DNA from 2 places in the Actinokineospora guangxiensis genome. Region 1 is predicted to be linked to the other one. Evidence: riboswitches for the same ligand, from Rfam matches in the RefSeq annotation. Region 1 holds a riboswitch; the other holds the start of a gene.
The links. Region 1 has a riboswitch for thiamine pyrophosphate ahead of ACFPM7_RS09290 (thiamine ABC transporter substrate-binding protein). Riboswitches for the same ligand answer to the same signal wherever they lie in the genome.
Positions count from the first base shown of each region.

Region 2: linked by a shared signal. The riboswitch ahead of thiO (glycine oxidase ThiO) and the one ahead of ACFPM7_RS09290 (thiamine ABC transporter substrate-binding protein) in region 1 are both predicted to bind thiamine pyrophosphate.

Region 1 covers NZ_JBHSKF010000003.1:533,708-540,776, reverse strand. Annotated here, with positions in the region: gene ACFPM7_RS09295 (ABC transporter permease) at 1-975, opposite strand, end outside; gene ACFPM7_RS09290 (thiamine ABC transporter substrate-binding protein) at 939-1,967, opposite strand; TPP riboswitch at 1,987-2,097, opposite strand; gene ACFPM7_RS09285 (4a-hydroxytetrahydrobiopterin dehydratase) at 2,132-2,428, shown strand; gene ACFPM7_RS09280 (alkaline phosphatase PhoX) at 2,418-3,575, opposite strand; gene ACFPM7_RS09275 (hypothetical protein) at 3,675-3,800, opposite strand; gene ychF (redox-regulated ATPase YchF) at 3,993-5,072, opposite strand; gene ACFPM7_RS09265 (S8 family serine peptidase) at 5,422-7,069, shown strand, end outside.
Region 2 covers NZ_JBHSKF010000003.1:162,585-169,653, reverse strand. Annotated here, with positions in the region: gene thiD (bifunctional hydroxymethylpyrimidine kinase/phosphomethylpyrimidine kinase) at 1-208, shown strand, start outside; gene ACFPM7_RS07660 (ion transporter) at 219-1,046, shown strand; gene ACFPM7_RS07655 (MarR family winged helix-turn-helix transcriptional regulator) at 1,012-1,449, opposite strand; gene thiG (thiazole synthase) at 1,570-2,325, opposite strand; gene thiS (sulfur carrier protein ThiS) at 2,328-2,528, opposite strand; gene thiO (glycine oxidase ThiO) at 2,525-3,586, opposite strand; TPP riboswitch at 3,581-3,687, opposite strand; gene thiE (thiamine phosphate synthase) at 3,709-4,362, shown strand; gene ACFPM7_RS07630 (threonine ammonia-lyase) at 4,364-5,308, shown strand; gene ACFPM7_RS07625 (MFS transporter) at 5,286-6,620, opposite strand; gene ACFPM7_RS07620 (GntR family transcriptional regulator) at 6,689-7,069, opposite strand, start outside.

The sequences.
Region 1 (7,069 bases):
CGAGTTCATCGCCGCCTCCCAGCCGGTCACCGACAGCGAGCCGCGGAACCCGGTTCCCGACAGCGCCGCGTAGCCCGCGAACCCGCCGTCGAAGGACCGGACGACCAGCGAGGCGATCGGCGCGACCAGCAGCGCCAGGACCACCCCGGCCGCGCCGACGACCCACCACTCGCCGCCGCTCGGCCCGCGCGTGCCCTCGGCGCGCGGGCGCAGCGCCAGCGCCGACTCGCGCCGCCGCCGCGCCCGCGCGCCCAGCACCAGCACCGCGACCACGGCCGCCACCTGCAGCAGCGACAGCGCCGCCGCCCCGGAGAGGTCCAGCAGCTCGACGGTGCGCAGATAGATCTCGGTCTCCAGCGTCCGGTGCCGGGCGCCGCCGAGCAGCAGCACGACACCGAAGCTGGTGGCGCAGAACAGGAACACGACCGCTGCGGCGGAGCCCAGCGCCGGGGTCAGCGCGGGCAGCGTCACCGAGGTGAACGTGCGCAGGCGCGAGGCGCCCAGCGACCGGGCCGCGTCCTCGGCGCGGCGGTCCAGGTGCGCCCACAGCCCGCCGACGGTGCGCGCCACGACGGCGACGTTGAAGAACGCGTTGGCCAGCACGATCGCGAGCACCCCGCCGCCCATCAGCGACCGGAACGCCAGGCCGACCACCACCGTGGGCAGCACGAACGGAACCAGCACCAGCGCCCGCACCACCGCGGCCCCCGGCAGCCGCACCCTGGCCAGCAGGAACGCCACCGGCATCCCGGCGAGCACGGCCACCGCGGTCGCCGCGGCCGCCTGCCCGACGGTGAACCCGACCAGCGCCCAGGTCTGCCCCTCGGCGAGCACGGCGAGCGCGTCGCCGTCGAGGCCGCGGCGCACGATGGCGGCCACCGGCCAGGCGAAGAAGACCGCCAGGAAGCCCAGCGGCAGCAGGCCCAGCAGCGCCGGGCTCAGCCCTGGACGGCCGCGCGCCACTGCTGCACCCACCGCTCCCGGTTGGCCTGGATCTCCGCCGCGGGCAGCGTGGCGGGCTCGGCGGGCAGCGGCGCGGCCTTCTGCCACGACTCGGGCAGCTCGACGTCGGAGCGCGAGGGGTAGACGTACATCAGCTCCGGGACGGTGCGCTGGAACTCCGGGGACACGAGCAGGTCGACCACCTGGCCCGCGTCGGCCGGGTTCTTCGCGCCCGCCAGCACGCCCGCGTACTCGACCTGGCGGAAGCAGGTGTCCAGGACGGCCTGGGTGCGCGGCTGCCCGTCCTCGCCGATCTCCGCCGACGGCGAGGACGCGTAGGACACCACGATCGGGCGCGGCCCGTTGCCGGAGGAGCCGGAGAACTCCTGCGTGTAGGCCTCCTCCCAGCCCGCGACGACCAGCACGCCGTTGGCGCGCAGCTTCTCCCAGTAGCCCACCCAGCCGTCGCCGAAGTGCGCGACCGTGCCGAGCAGGAACGCCAGGCCGGGCGAGGAGGTCGCCGGGTCCTCCACGACCAGCAGGTCCTTGTAGCGGGGATCGGCCAGCTCGTCGAAGCCCTTGGGCACGGGCAGCTTCCGCTCGGCGAGCGCGGCGGTGTCGACGTTGACGCACACGTCGCCGACGTCGACGGCGGTCAGCCGGTTGGTGTCGTCCACGGCGTAGCTCCCCGGCCCAGCGTCCGCCGCCGACGAGCGGTGCTCGGCGAAGACGCCCTCGTCCAGGGCGCGCGAGGCGAAGGTGGTGTCGACGCCGAAGGCGACATCGCCGATGGGGCTGGCCTTGGTGAGCACCAGCTGGTTGGTCAGCGCGCCCGCGTCACCGCTCTTGCGGACCTCGATCCGGATGCCGGTGCGGGCGGTGAAGGCGTCGAAGACGGCCTGGTCGTGGGCGAAGGAGTCGTGGGTGACGAGCACCACGGCGCGGTCGCCGGGCGGTTCGTCGCCCCCGCCCAGCGAACATCCGGCGAGCAGCAGCGCGGCCAGGGCGATCGGGGTGCGGCGCATGGGGTGGTTCCTCCTCGGGCGTGCGCCACGAGGCCCTCCCTGCGCAGGCATGACCCTGATCAGGTGTGACGGTCGAGGGCTTGTCGCCCTCCTCTCAGCCCGGCGCAACCGGACTCCCGTGGCGCTGTGAGCGTACGCCCCGCCCAGCGGCCAAGATGGGGCCCATGGGTGAACTGCTGAGAGACGCCGAGATCGGCAAGGCGCTTGGCCAGCTTCCGCGCTGGCGGCTGGTCGAGGGCGGCCTGGAGCGGGAGGTCGAGCTGGACTCGTTCCCGCAGGCCATCCAGGTCGTGAACCGGGTGGCCGAGATCGCCGAGAACGACGACCACCATCCCGACATCGACATCCGCTGGCGCACGCTGAGGTTCCGGTGCAGCACGCACTCGGTGAACGGGATCACGGCCAAGGACGTGCGCCTGGCCGCCGAGATCGACGGCGTGGTCGAGTCGATCAGCGCCTGAACGGCCCGGTCACCTCGTAGGTGATGCCGCCGCTGCTGCTGCCGGACGTGCCGCGCTGTGAGGAGAAGTACAGCCGGTCGCCCGCCGGGCTGAACGCGGGCCCGGTGATCTCCGATCCCGACTGTCCGCCGACGCGCAGGAACGGCGCGACGACGCCGGCCGGGGTGATCACGCAGATCTCCAGGTTCCCGCCGTCCTCGGCGACGAACAGGTCGCCGTTGGCCGCGCCGGTGATGTTGTCGACGCCGGTCAGCGGCGGTGCGCCGCCGCTGACCAGGCTGTCGTCGTAGGTGAGGGAGAGGGTGGAGGCGGTGGCGTCGTAGGCCCAGACGCGGTTGTCGCCCTTGGTGGTGAACCAGCAGGTGCCGTCGGCGTAGTAGCAGCCCTCGCCGCCGTTGAAGCGCTTGGCGCCGGAGACCTGGTAGCGGGTGGCGGTGGGGCTGCCGTCGGGATCGGGGACGGTCGCCCAGGTGACCGGCCCGCTGGTCGCTGTCCCGCCGCGCATCACCTGGAGGGTGCCGCTGCCCAGGTCGCCCCAGGTCGTGGGCCGGAAGCGGTAGAGGCAGCCGTCGGCGACGTCCTCGGTGAGGTAGACGTAGCCGTGCTCGGCGTCGACCGCGCACGCCTCGTGCTTGAACCGCCCCATCGCCGGTCGGACGACCGCGGGGTTCACGCCCCACGGGTCGGTCTCGTAGACCTGCCCGTCGGAGACCTCCTCGCAGGAGAGCCAGGTGTTCCAGGGCGTCGCGCCACCGGCGCAGTTGACGTTGGTGTTGGCCAGCGTGCGGTAGGCGCCGGTGATCCGGCCCTGCGCGTCGAACCTGACCGCGCCGACCCCGCCGGTGCCGGAGACCTCGCTGTTGGAGACGTAGATCCAGCCGCTCCCGTCGGCGAAGCACGCCCCGCCGTCGGGCGCCGGGTGCCAGGTGTAGTTCGTCCCGGCGACCTTCTGCCCACTCCTGGCCACCACCCGGCTGGTGAACCCGGCGGGCAGCCTGATCCCGTTGCCGTCGGCCGCCAGCAGCCCCCCGTACGGACTGGCCCCCGGCTGCGCCCCCGCCGCGAACGCCTGCCCCCACGACGCCCCACCGAACGCCGCCGCCGCACCGCCGACCACCGCCACCCGCAGGAAACCGCGCCGTTCCATGATCCTCCGATCATCGGGTTCGCCGGATCGGACGCTAGGAGCGGCAGCTGTCGCCGAGACCACGCCGCGATGATGATCACGCGGCGGTTCGGTGAAGGATCAGTCCGCGGGACGGCGGGGCGAAGCCGCTGTCGGCCTTGTCCAGGCCGACAGCCGGGCGGCGACCTCGGAGTACTGGAGCGCGCCGGTCGCGGCCGCGATCACCAGGTCGTGGGCGTCGTCCACCGAGGTCAGCGGCGAGCGCGAGCAAGTCCTCCGGCGTGAGGTACTCGATGTTCACTGCGCCAAGCGGTCGAGCAGCGAGGCGTAGCGCTCACGCCCCCTCGGCGAGCATGGCCAGGGCGCACTCCTGCTCGTCGTTCAGCCGCAAAGTCATCGCCATGGCCGGTGCTACCAAATCGGTATCATGATCAACGGTCAGACGTTGAAGCGGAACTCCACCACGTCGCCGTCGGCCATGACGTAGTCCTTGCCCTCGATGCGGACCTTGCCCGCCGTCTTCGCCGAGGCCATCGAGCCCGCCGCCACCAGGTCCTCGAACGAGACGATCTCGGCCTTGATGAACCCGCGCTCGAAGTCGGTGTGGATGACACCGGCCGCCTGGGGAGCCGTCGCGCCCTGCGGGATGGTCCAGGCGCGGGCCTCCTTCGGCCCCGCGGTCAGGTAGGTCTGCAGGCCCAGGGTGTGGAACCCGGCGCGAGCGAGGGCGTAGAGGCCCGGCTCGTCCTGGCCGACGGACTCCAGCAGCTCGCGGCGGGACTCCTCGTCCAGTTCCAGCAGTTCGGCCTCCACCTTGGCGTCGAGGAAGACGGCGTCGGCGGGGGCGACGAGCTTGGCGAGTTCGGCGCGGCGGTCCGGGGAGGTCAGGACGGCCTCGTCGGCGTTGAAGACGTAGAGGAAGGGCTTCGCGGTGAGCAGGTGCATCTCGCGCAGCAGCGAGATGTCGACCTCGCGCTGGGCGGAGAAGAGGGTGCGACCGCCGTCGAGGATGTCCTTGGCCTTGGCCGCCGCGTCGGCCGCCGGGCGGGCGTCCTTGCGGGTGCGGGCTTCCTTCTCCAGGCGGGTGATCGCCTTCTCCAGGGTCTGGAGGTCGGCGAGGATCAGCTCGGTGTTGATGGTCTCGATGTCGGCCAGCGGGTCGACCTGGCCGTCGACGTGGATGACGTCGGGGTCGTCGAAGACGCGGATGACCTGGCAGATCGCGTTGGCCTCGCGAATGTTGGCGAGGAACTGGTTGCCCAGGCCCGCGCCCTCGGACGCGCCGCGCACGATGCCGGCGATGTCGACGAAGGACACCGTCGCGGGCACGGTCCGGGCGCTGCCGAAGACCTCGGCGAGCCGGTCCAGCCTCGGGTCGGGCAGCGGGACGACGCCGACGTTGGGCTCGATGGTGGCGAACGGGTAGTTCGCGGCGAGCACGTCGTTGTTCGTCAGGGCGTTGAAGAGGGTGGACTTGCCGACGTTGGGCAGGCCGACGATCCCGAGGGTCAAACTCACGACCGGCAGTCTACGGAGCCGCCCGACCGGCACCGACCAGGCAGTCTCGATCCACGGGGTATCCGAAACGTTACCAACACTTTTGCCAGTTTTCGTCACCCTTAGCCACGCGTCGTCCGCCGTAGGCATGCATAAGAGCGACCGTCTGCTAGGTAACAACGACCCATCCCTCAGCGATATGCGCACCCTGTGTACTGATCGTCCACGGTTAGACCGTAAGGATTAGCCCAAATGGACGCTAGTCACCACGTCAAGGGCAAACAACACTCCGTGAGCGCCCTGCTGTCATCCGCCTACCGGACCGACCAGGCATGCATTCAGCTCACCCGCTGAGGAAGAAGGACGTGGGATGACTCAACCCGAACGGCGACGGCCCGGCCGTCTCGCCATCGGCTTGGCGTTCACCACGGCTATCGCCAGTGCCATGCTGGCGATGCCGAACGCCAACGCCGCCGCGCCCGCGCAGGGCGCCGCGGATGAAGGACCTGCTCTGGGCAAGCACGACCAGCAGCTGCTGGCCGAGGCCAAGCAGGCAGGCGAGAAGACCGTCAAGGTCCTCATCGCCACGGATGAGGGCGCGGGCACCGCCGCCGTCGACGAGCTCGCCCGCAACGGCGCCGAGATCGAGTACCGCGCGGACAGCATCGGCTACGTCCGCGCCGAGGTCTCCGTCGACAAGGTCGAGAAGATCGCCAAGCTGCCCGGTGTGGCGGCGCTGGACGTCAGCGAGGTCATCCCGCTGGACAACCCGCGCCCCGAGGGCCAGGCCAACCCGACCCCGCAGACCCCGCCCGGCCCGTCGACCCCCAGGGTCAACGCGTACATGCCGACCGGCGACATCGGCTCCGCCCAGTGGGTCAACGACAACCCCCAGTGGGATGGGCGCGGCACGACCATCGCCATCGTGGACTCCGGCGTCGACCTGGACCACCCGGCGCTGAAGACGACCACCACCGGCGAGCGCAAGATCGTCGACTGGGTCACCTACACCGACCCGGGCTTCACCAACGGCGTCAACAACGACGACGACCCGACGTGGCTGCTGATGAACGGCACCCGCGACGGCGCAGCCGTCGGCCTGCCCGCCGAGGGCACCCTGGCCTACGCGCAGCTCAACGAGCGCGACCCGCGCCTGGCCGGTGAAGAGGGCAACGACCTCAACCGCGACGGCAACCCCGCGGGCAGCAGCGGCCTGTTCGGCGTCGTGTGGAACAAGACCACCGACACCGTCTGGGTCGACACCGACCAGGACGGCAGCTTCGGCGACGAGAAGCCGATGCAGAACTACAAGCTGCGCTACGACATCGGCACCCTGGGCACCGACAACCCGGCCACCCCGGTCCGCGAGTCGATGACCTTCACCGTGCAGACCTCGCCGGCGACCAACTCGGTCAACATCGGCATCGTGGCGGGCGCGCACGGCAGCCACGTCGCGGGCATCACCGCCGCCAACCGCATGTTCGGCGGCACGATGACCGGCGCGGCCCCCGGCGCCAAGCTCGTCTCCGTCCGGGTCTGCCTGTTCGTCTCCGGCTGCACCTCCTACGCGCTGCTCGAAGGCATGATCTACGCGGCCGAGAACGCCGACGTGGTCAACATGTCGATCGGTGGCCTCCCGGCCCTGAACGACGCCAACAACGCGCGCGCCGAGCTGTACGACCGCCTCATCGACGAGACCGGCACCCAGATCTTCATCTCCGCGGGCAACTCCGGCGCGGGCATGAACACCGTGGGCGACCCGTCGGTGGCCACCAAGGTCGTCTCCGTCGGCTCCTACATCACCAAGGACACCTGGCAGAAGAACTACGGCTCCGACCTCGGCGTGTCCGAGTCGCTGCACGGGTTCTCCTCGCGCGGTCCGCGTGAGGACGGCGGGTTCAAGCCGCAGATCATCGCCCCGGGCTCGGCCATCTCCACGGTCCCCACCTGGCAGCTGGGCGGTCCGGTCGCGGGCGTCTACGCGCTCCCGCCGGGCTACGCGATGCTCAACGGCACCT
Region 2 (7,069 bases), 370 kb from region 1:
CAAGGACACCCACGGCAGCGGCGACACCCTCGCCTCGGTGATCACCTCGGCGCTGGCGAAGGGCAGGACCGTTCCCGAGGCGGCACGCCTGGGCAAGGCGTTCATCGTGGAGTCGGTGCGCGCGGCCTACCCGCTGGGCGCCGGTGTCGGGCCGGTTTCACCGCTGTGGCGGCTGCCGGACGCCGAGACGTTCCTCCATATGGAGTAATGTTCCGGCGGTGATCAGTCGCTCCGCAGCCCGGTCGTTCGTCGAACGCCCCCGGTTCCAGCAGGTCGTCATCGGGGTGATCGTGCTCAACGCGGTCACCCTGGGCCTGCAGACGTCCCGCTCGGTCACCGCCGAGCACGGGGAGCTGCTCATGGCGCTCGACCGGGCCGCGCTGGTCTTCTTCGTGACGGAGATCGCCGTGCGGCTCTACGCCCACGGCCGCGAGTTCTTCCGCGACCCGTGGAGCCTGTTCGACCTGGTCGTCGTCGGCATCGCGCTGATCCCGGCGGTGGGCCCGTTCGCCGTGCTGCGGTCGTTGCGCGTGCTGCGGGTGCTGCGGCTGTTCACCGCGATCCCGGCGATGCGCCGCGTCGTCGGCGGGCTGCTGTCGTCGCTGCCCGGCATGGCCTCGATCATCGTGCTGCTCGGCCTCGTGCTGTACGTGGCGGGCGTGCTGGCGACGACGCTGTTCGGCGCGGTGCGGCCCGAGGAGTTCGGCTCGCTGGACCACTCGCTGTTCACCCTGTTCCAGATCATGATCGGCGAGGTCGGCATGGACGTCGCCAAGGACGTCATGGCCGCCGAGCCGCTGGCCTGGATCTTCTTCGTGGTCTACATCGTGGTGTCCAGCTTCGCGGTGCTGAACCTGTTCATCGGCGTCATCGTCTCCAGCGTCGAATCCGAGTTCACCCGCGAGCAGTTCGCCGCCGAGGAGCAGCGCGACGCCGAGGAGACCGTCGTCGTGGCATCGATCCTGGCCGAGCTGAAGGCCCTGCGCGCCGAGGTCGCCGACCTGCGCGGGGTCACTCGGGAAGAAGCGTCTCCAGGACGGGGATAGCCGCCATCAGCAGCGCCCGCTCGTCCTCGCCGAGCCGGTCCAGGCGCCGCCCCAGGTCCTGCACCCGGCTCGACCGCACCCCCGAGACGACCCGCTCCCCGTCCTCGGTGGCGCGCACCAGCCACGCCCGCCGGTCGGCCGGATCGGGCTCGCGGAGCACGTATCCGGCCTCCACCAGCCCGGCCACGACCCGCGACATCGTCGGCGCGGCCACCCCTTCCTTCGCCGCGAGGTCTCCGAGCCGCTGCTCCCCGGCATGCACCAGTGTGGACAGTGCCGACAGCGACCCGTGCCCGATCCCGGCGCCGCCGGAGCGCCGCAGCGAGCGCGAGAGCCTCCCGATCGCCAGGTAGAGGCGGGCGGCGATGTCGGTCTCCGCGAGGGCAGGCGCGGCGGGGTCCACCGGGTTCGGGTCCGCCGGGCCAGAGTTCACCGGGCCAGAGTTCACCGGGCCAGAGTTCATCGGGACATTGTCGCCGAATCCGGACAGCCGCCCAACGCCCACCCGGGCGTTGGGACGGCCTCAGCGCGGCGGGCTGGACGCCTGGGCCCAGAAGCGCTGGGGAATCCGGCCCGCCGACCGGGCGAGGCGGCCGGCGATCACGGCGTGGCGCATGGCAGTGGCCATCCGCTCGGGGGATTCGGCCCGGGTGACGGCGGTGGCGAGGAGGACGGCCGCGCAGCCGAGTTCCATGGCCAGGGCCGCGTCGGAGGCGGTGCCGATGCCCGCGTCCAGGATCACCGGGACGGCCGCGCGGGCGACGATCAGCTCGATGTTGTGCGGGTTGCGGATGCCGAGGCCGGTGCCGATCGGCGAGCCGAGCGGCATGACGGCGGCGCAGCCCGCTTCCTCCAGCCGCAGCGCCAACACCGGATCGTCATTCGTGTAAGGGAGAACGACGAAACCGTCCTCGACCAACGTGTGGGCGGCTTCCAGCAGCTCCACCGGGTCGGGCAGCAGGGTGCGGTCGTCGGCGACGACCTCCAGTTTCACCCAGTTCGTGCCGAGGGCCTCGCGGGCGAGGCGGGCGGTGAGGACGGCCTCGGCTGCGGTGCGGCAGCCCGCGGTGTTGGGCAGCGGGTCGATGCCGGTGCGGCGCAGCAGGTCCAGGACGCCGGTGCCGGTCCCGGCGTCGACCCGGCGCAGGGAGACGGTGGTCAGCTCGGTGCCGGAGGCGAGCAGGGCGCGTTCCAGCACGGCCAGGTTGGCCGCGCCGCCGGTGCCGGTGATCAGCCGCGATGAGTACTCGCGGCCGGCGATGACGAGTGGGTCGTCCACGGTCAGCCTCCCTGCACGGCGGTCAGCACTTCCAGCACCGCACCCGGCGCCACCACGGCCGTCGCGTGCGCCGCCCTGGGCACGACGGCCCCGTCGACGGCGACGGCGACCCCGGCCGACGGCAGCCCGAGCCCGGCCAGCACCGCCGCCACCGTCGCGCCGTCGGCGACCTCGCGGTCGACCCCGTTCACGGCGATCCTCATCGGACTCCTTCCCTGACCAGCTCCAGCACCGCGTCCGCCGTGGTGGGCGCGAGGAGCAGGCCGTTGCGGTGGTGGCCGGTGGCGGCGATGACGCCCGGTTCCAGCCACCCGACCTTCGGCACGTTGTCCGGGCTGCCCGCGCGCAGCCCGGCGGCGGACTCGACCAGCGCGTACTCGCCGACGCCCGGCAGCACGACCTCGGCGTCGGCGATCAGGTCGCGCACGCCGCCCGCGGTGACCTCGGTGTCGTAGCCGACCTCGTGCTGGGTGGCGCCGAGCACCAGCGACCCGTCGCCGCGTGGCACGAGGTAGACGGGGCGCCCGGACACCAGCGCGCGCACGGTGCGCGTGGGCGGGGGCAGGACCCCCGGGCGGGCGCGCAGGCGCAGGATCTCGCCCTTCACCGGCCGGACGAACCCGCTCAGCGCCGGGTGCAGGTCCCGGCTGCGGGCCCCGGCCGCGACGACCACCGCGTCACACTCCACAGTAGACTTATCCGGCGCTTCCGGGGCAGGGTCGGACAATTCGACCACTCCGGGCCGCACGGCGGTCGCCGGCGCTGTGAGAAACCGCACACCCCCGGCCGCGCACGCACGGAGCAGCGCGCCGATCAGCTCGCGGTTGTCCACCGCCAGGTCGCCCGGCACGGACAGCCCCGAACGGACCCGCGGCCCCAGGCACGGCTCCAGCCGCCGCGCCGCCCGCCCGCTGATCCGCTCGACCTCGCGCCCACGCCCGGCCAGGTACCCGGCCAGCGCCGCCAGCACCGCCGCGTCGGCCGGGTCCACCGCCAGCACCAGCGTCCCCGCGCCGAGCAGCCCGACGCCCAGCTCCTCGGCGAAGGACGGCCAGCGCTCCAGCGCGGCGGAACCCAGCTCCAGCGCCGCCTCCTCGCCCGGCCACGACTCGGTGACCGGGGCCAGCATGCCGCCCGCCACCCACGACGCGCCCCGGCCGGGTTCGGGATCGATGAGCCGCACGGCGTGCCCGGCGGCGGCCAGCCGCCACGCGCACGCCAACCCGATGACACCGCCACCCACGACGGCCAGCTGTCCCACTTGTCCCACGCTCCCTGCGCCGGCATGACCCGGATCAGGTTCGACGGTCGGAGCGCGCCAGCTCCCTCTCAGCCCGTACCCGGACTCCCGTGCGACCAGACCCCAACCGTAGCGTGCGATCCATGCCCGGACTAGACGCCGCCCAGATCCGCGCCCGCCTGGCCTCGGCGCGGCTGTACCTGTGCACCGGGCTGCGGCCCGACCTCGCCGAGTTCGTCGACGCCGCGCTGCGCGGCGGCGTCGACATCGTGCAGCTGCGGGAGAAGGGCCTGGAGGCCAGGCCGGAACTGGCCGCGCTGGAGCCCATCGCGCAGCTGTGCGCCGAGCACGGGGCGCTGCTGGCGGTCAACGACCGCGCCGACGTCGCGCTCGCCTCCGGCGCCGACATCCTGCACCTCGGCCAGGACGACCTGCCGGTGCCGCTGGCCCGCCGGGTCGCGGGCGCGGACATCGCCGTCGGCCGCTCCACCCACGACCTCGCCCAGGCCCGCGCCGCCGCGGCCGAGCCGGGCGTGGACTACTTCTGCACCGGCCCCTGCTGGCCGACCCCCACCAAGCCCGGCAGGCCCGCCCCCGGCCTCGACCTCGTGCGCGCCACCGCGGCGCTGGGCCAGGACCGTCCGTGGTTCGCCATCGGCGGCATCGACGCGGCCAGGATGGGCGAGGTCACCGCGGCGGGCGCGGAGCGCGTCGTCGTCGTGCGCGCGCTGACCGAAGCGACCGATCCCACTGCCGCGGCACGCGACCTGCGCGCCGCGCTGGGGCAGACTGGCTGACGTGGACCTGGTCACCCTCGCCGACATCGAAGCCGCCGCCGGGCGCGTCGCCGGAACGGCCGTGCGCACCCCGCTGCTCCCCTGCCCGTGGGCCCCGCGCAGCCCGCTGTGGCTCAAGCCGGAGAACCTGCAGCCCATCGGCGCCTTCAAGATCCGCGGCGCGTACAACGCCATCGCCCGGCTGACCGACGAGCAGCGCGCCCGCGGCGTCGTCGCCTACTCCAGCGGCAACCACGCCCAGGCCGTGGCCTACGCCGCCCGCGAGTTCGGCATCCGCGCCTGGATCGTGGTGCCGAAGGACACCCCGGTGGTCAAGATCGAGGCGACCCGCTCGCACGGGGCCGATGTGGTGCTCAGCGAGGTCGGGCAGCGCGAGGCGAAGGCCGCCGAGATCCAGGCCGAGACCGGCGCGGCGCTGATCCCGCCGTTCGACCACCCGGACGTCATCGCGGGCCAGGGCACCATCGGCCTGGAGATCGCCGAGGACCTGCCCGAGGCCGACGTGGTGCTGGTGCCGGTCAGCGGCGGCGGCCTGATCTCCGGGGTAGCCACCGCGATCAAGCACCGCTCGCCGAAGACGCAGGTGTGGGCCGTGGAGCCGGAGCTGGCCGCCGACACCGCGGCGAGCCTGGCCGCGGGCGAACTCGTCGACTGGTCGGTCGCCGACCGCAACCGCACCATCGCCGACGGCCTGCGCAGCCAGCCGTCCCCGCTCACCTTCGCCCACCAACAGGCCTATGTGGACGGCATCGTCACGGTGTCGGAGGCGGAGATCCGCGCGGCCGTGGCGCTGCTGGCCGAGAAGGCGAACCTGGTGGCCGAGCCCAGCGGCGCGGTCTCCGTCGCCGGCTACCTCAACCGCGACCTGCCCGAGGGCAGGACGGTCGCGGTGATCTCCGGCGGCAACATCGACCCGGCGGTGTTCACCGAGATCCTGGCCCGGTAGCGGCCAGGACGTTGCCGCGCACGCCGACGGCCATCAGCCCGCCGAGGGCGGCCATCACCGCGCAGATGACCAGCGTGGTCTTCCACGCCGCGGTGAGCGCGACCGGGTCGGCGTAGGCCGCGCCGGAGAGCCCGGCCGCCACAGGCAGCACGGCGACGGCCAGCAGGCTGCCGGTGCGCGCCACCGCGTTGTTGACCCCCGAGGCCACGCCCGCGTACCGGTCGGGGGCGGCGGCCAGCACGGTCGCGGTCACCGGGGCGACGACGACGGAGAGCCCGAGGCCGAAGAGCACCACGCCCGGCAGCACCCCGCCCAGGTAGGACGCCCCGGGCACGGCCCTGGTGAGCAGCAGCATCCCGGTGGCCACCAGCAGCGGCCCGGTGACCAGGAACCAGCGCGGCCCGACCCGCGCGGCCCACGCGCCGAAGCGCGAGGACAGCAGCAGCATGAGCACGGTGATCGGGGCGCCCGCGACTCCGGCGGCGGTCGGCGGGTAGCCCAGCGAGGTCTGTAGTTGCAGGGCCATCATCAGCGTGACCCCGCCGAGCGCGCCGTAGACGACCAGCGTCAGCGCGTTGGAGATGGTGAAGGTGCGGTCGGCGAACAGCGACGGCGGCACCAGCGGCTCGCTGTCGCGGCGCAGGTGCACGACGAAGGCGGTCATCGCGACCACGCCCAGCACGCCGGACCCGACGACCAGCCAGTCCGCGCCGCGCACGGGGGCCTCGACCAGGCAGGTGGTCAGCCCGGCGAGGCCGAGCGCGCCGATGACCGAGCCGCGCACGTCGATGGCGGTGTCCGAGCCGCGGGTCTCCGGCACGCAGCGCAGCGCCAGCACGACGCAGACCACCGCGATCGGAATGTTGATCAGGAAGACGAGCCGCCACGACCACGCCTGCACCAGCAGGCCGCCGACCAGCGGACCCGCGGCGGCGGCGATGCCGGACAGGCCCGACCACGCGCCGATGGCCCTGGCGCGGTCGTCGTGGGAGAAGGTGGCCTGGATGATCGCCAGCGAGCCGGGGGTCAGCAGCGCCCCGCCGACGCCCTGCAGGACGCGGGCCACGATGAGCGAGGTCGGCGACCAGGCCAGTCCGCAGAGCACGGACGCCGCGCCGAACCAGACGACCCCGACGAGGAAGACCCGCCGCCTGCCGAAGCGGTCGCCGAGCGCCCCGGCGACGAGGATGAGGGCGGCGAGGGCGAGCAGGTAGCCGTCGACGATCCACTGCAGGTTCGCGACGGAGGCGTCCAGCTCGGCGCCGATGCGCGGGAGCGCGACGTTGACGACGAAGCCGTCGAGCATGGCCATCGCGGAGCCGAGGATGGCCGTGGTCAGGATGCCGCGGGCGACCGGTGTGCCCCACCGGACCGCGGTGGTCACGGGCGGTTCAGCGTGGCGACGAACTTGTACCGGTCGCCGCGGTAGGTGGAGCGCACCCACTCGAACGGGCGCTCTTCGACGTCGAAGGAGTGCCGCGACAGCAGCAGCATGGGCATGCCGACGTCGGCGCCCAGCAGCTCGGCCTCGTGCGGCCCGGCCAGCGCGGTCTCGATGGTCTCCTCGGCGTGGCCCATCTCGACGTCGAAGCGCTCGCGCAGGATCTGGTAGAGCGACCCGCCGGAGCTGACGTAGCGGCGCAGCCCGCGGAAGCGGCCCAGCGGCAGGTGGGTGGTCTCCATGGCCATGGGCTCGCCGTCGGCCAGGCGCAGGCGGTGCAGGCGCAGCACCTTGGCGCCCGCGCGGATGCGCAGCAGGCG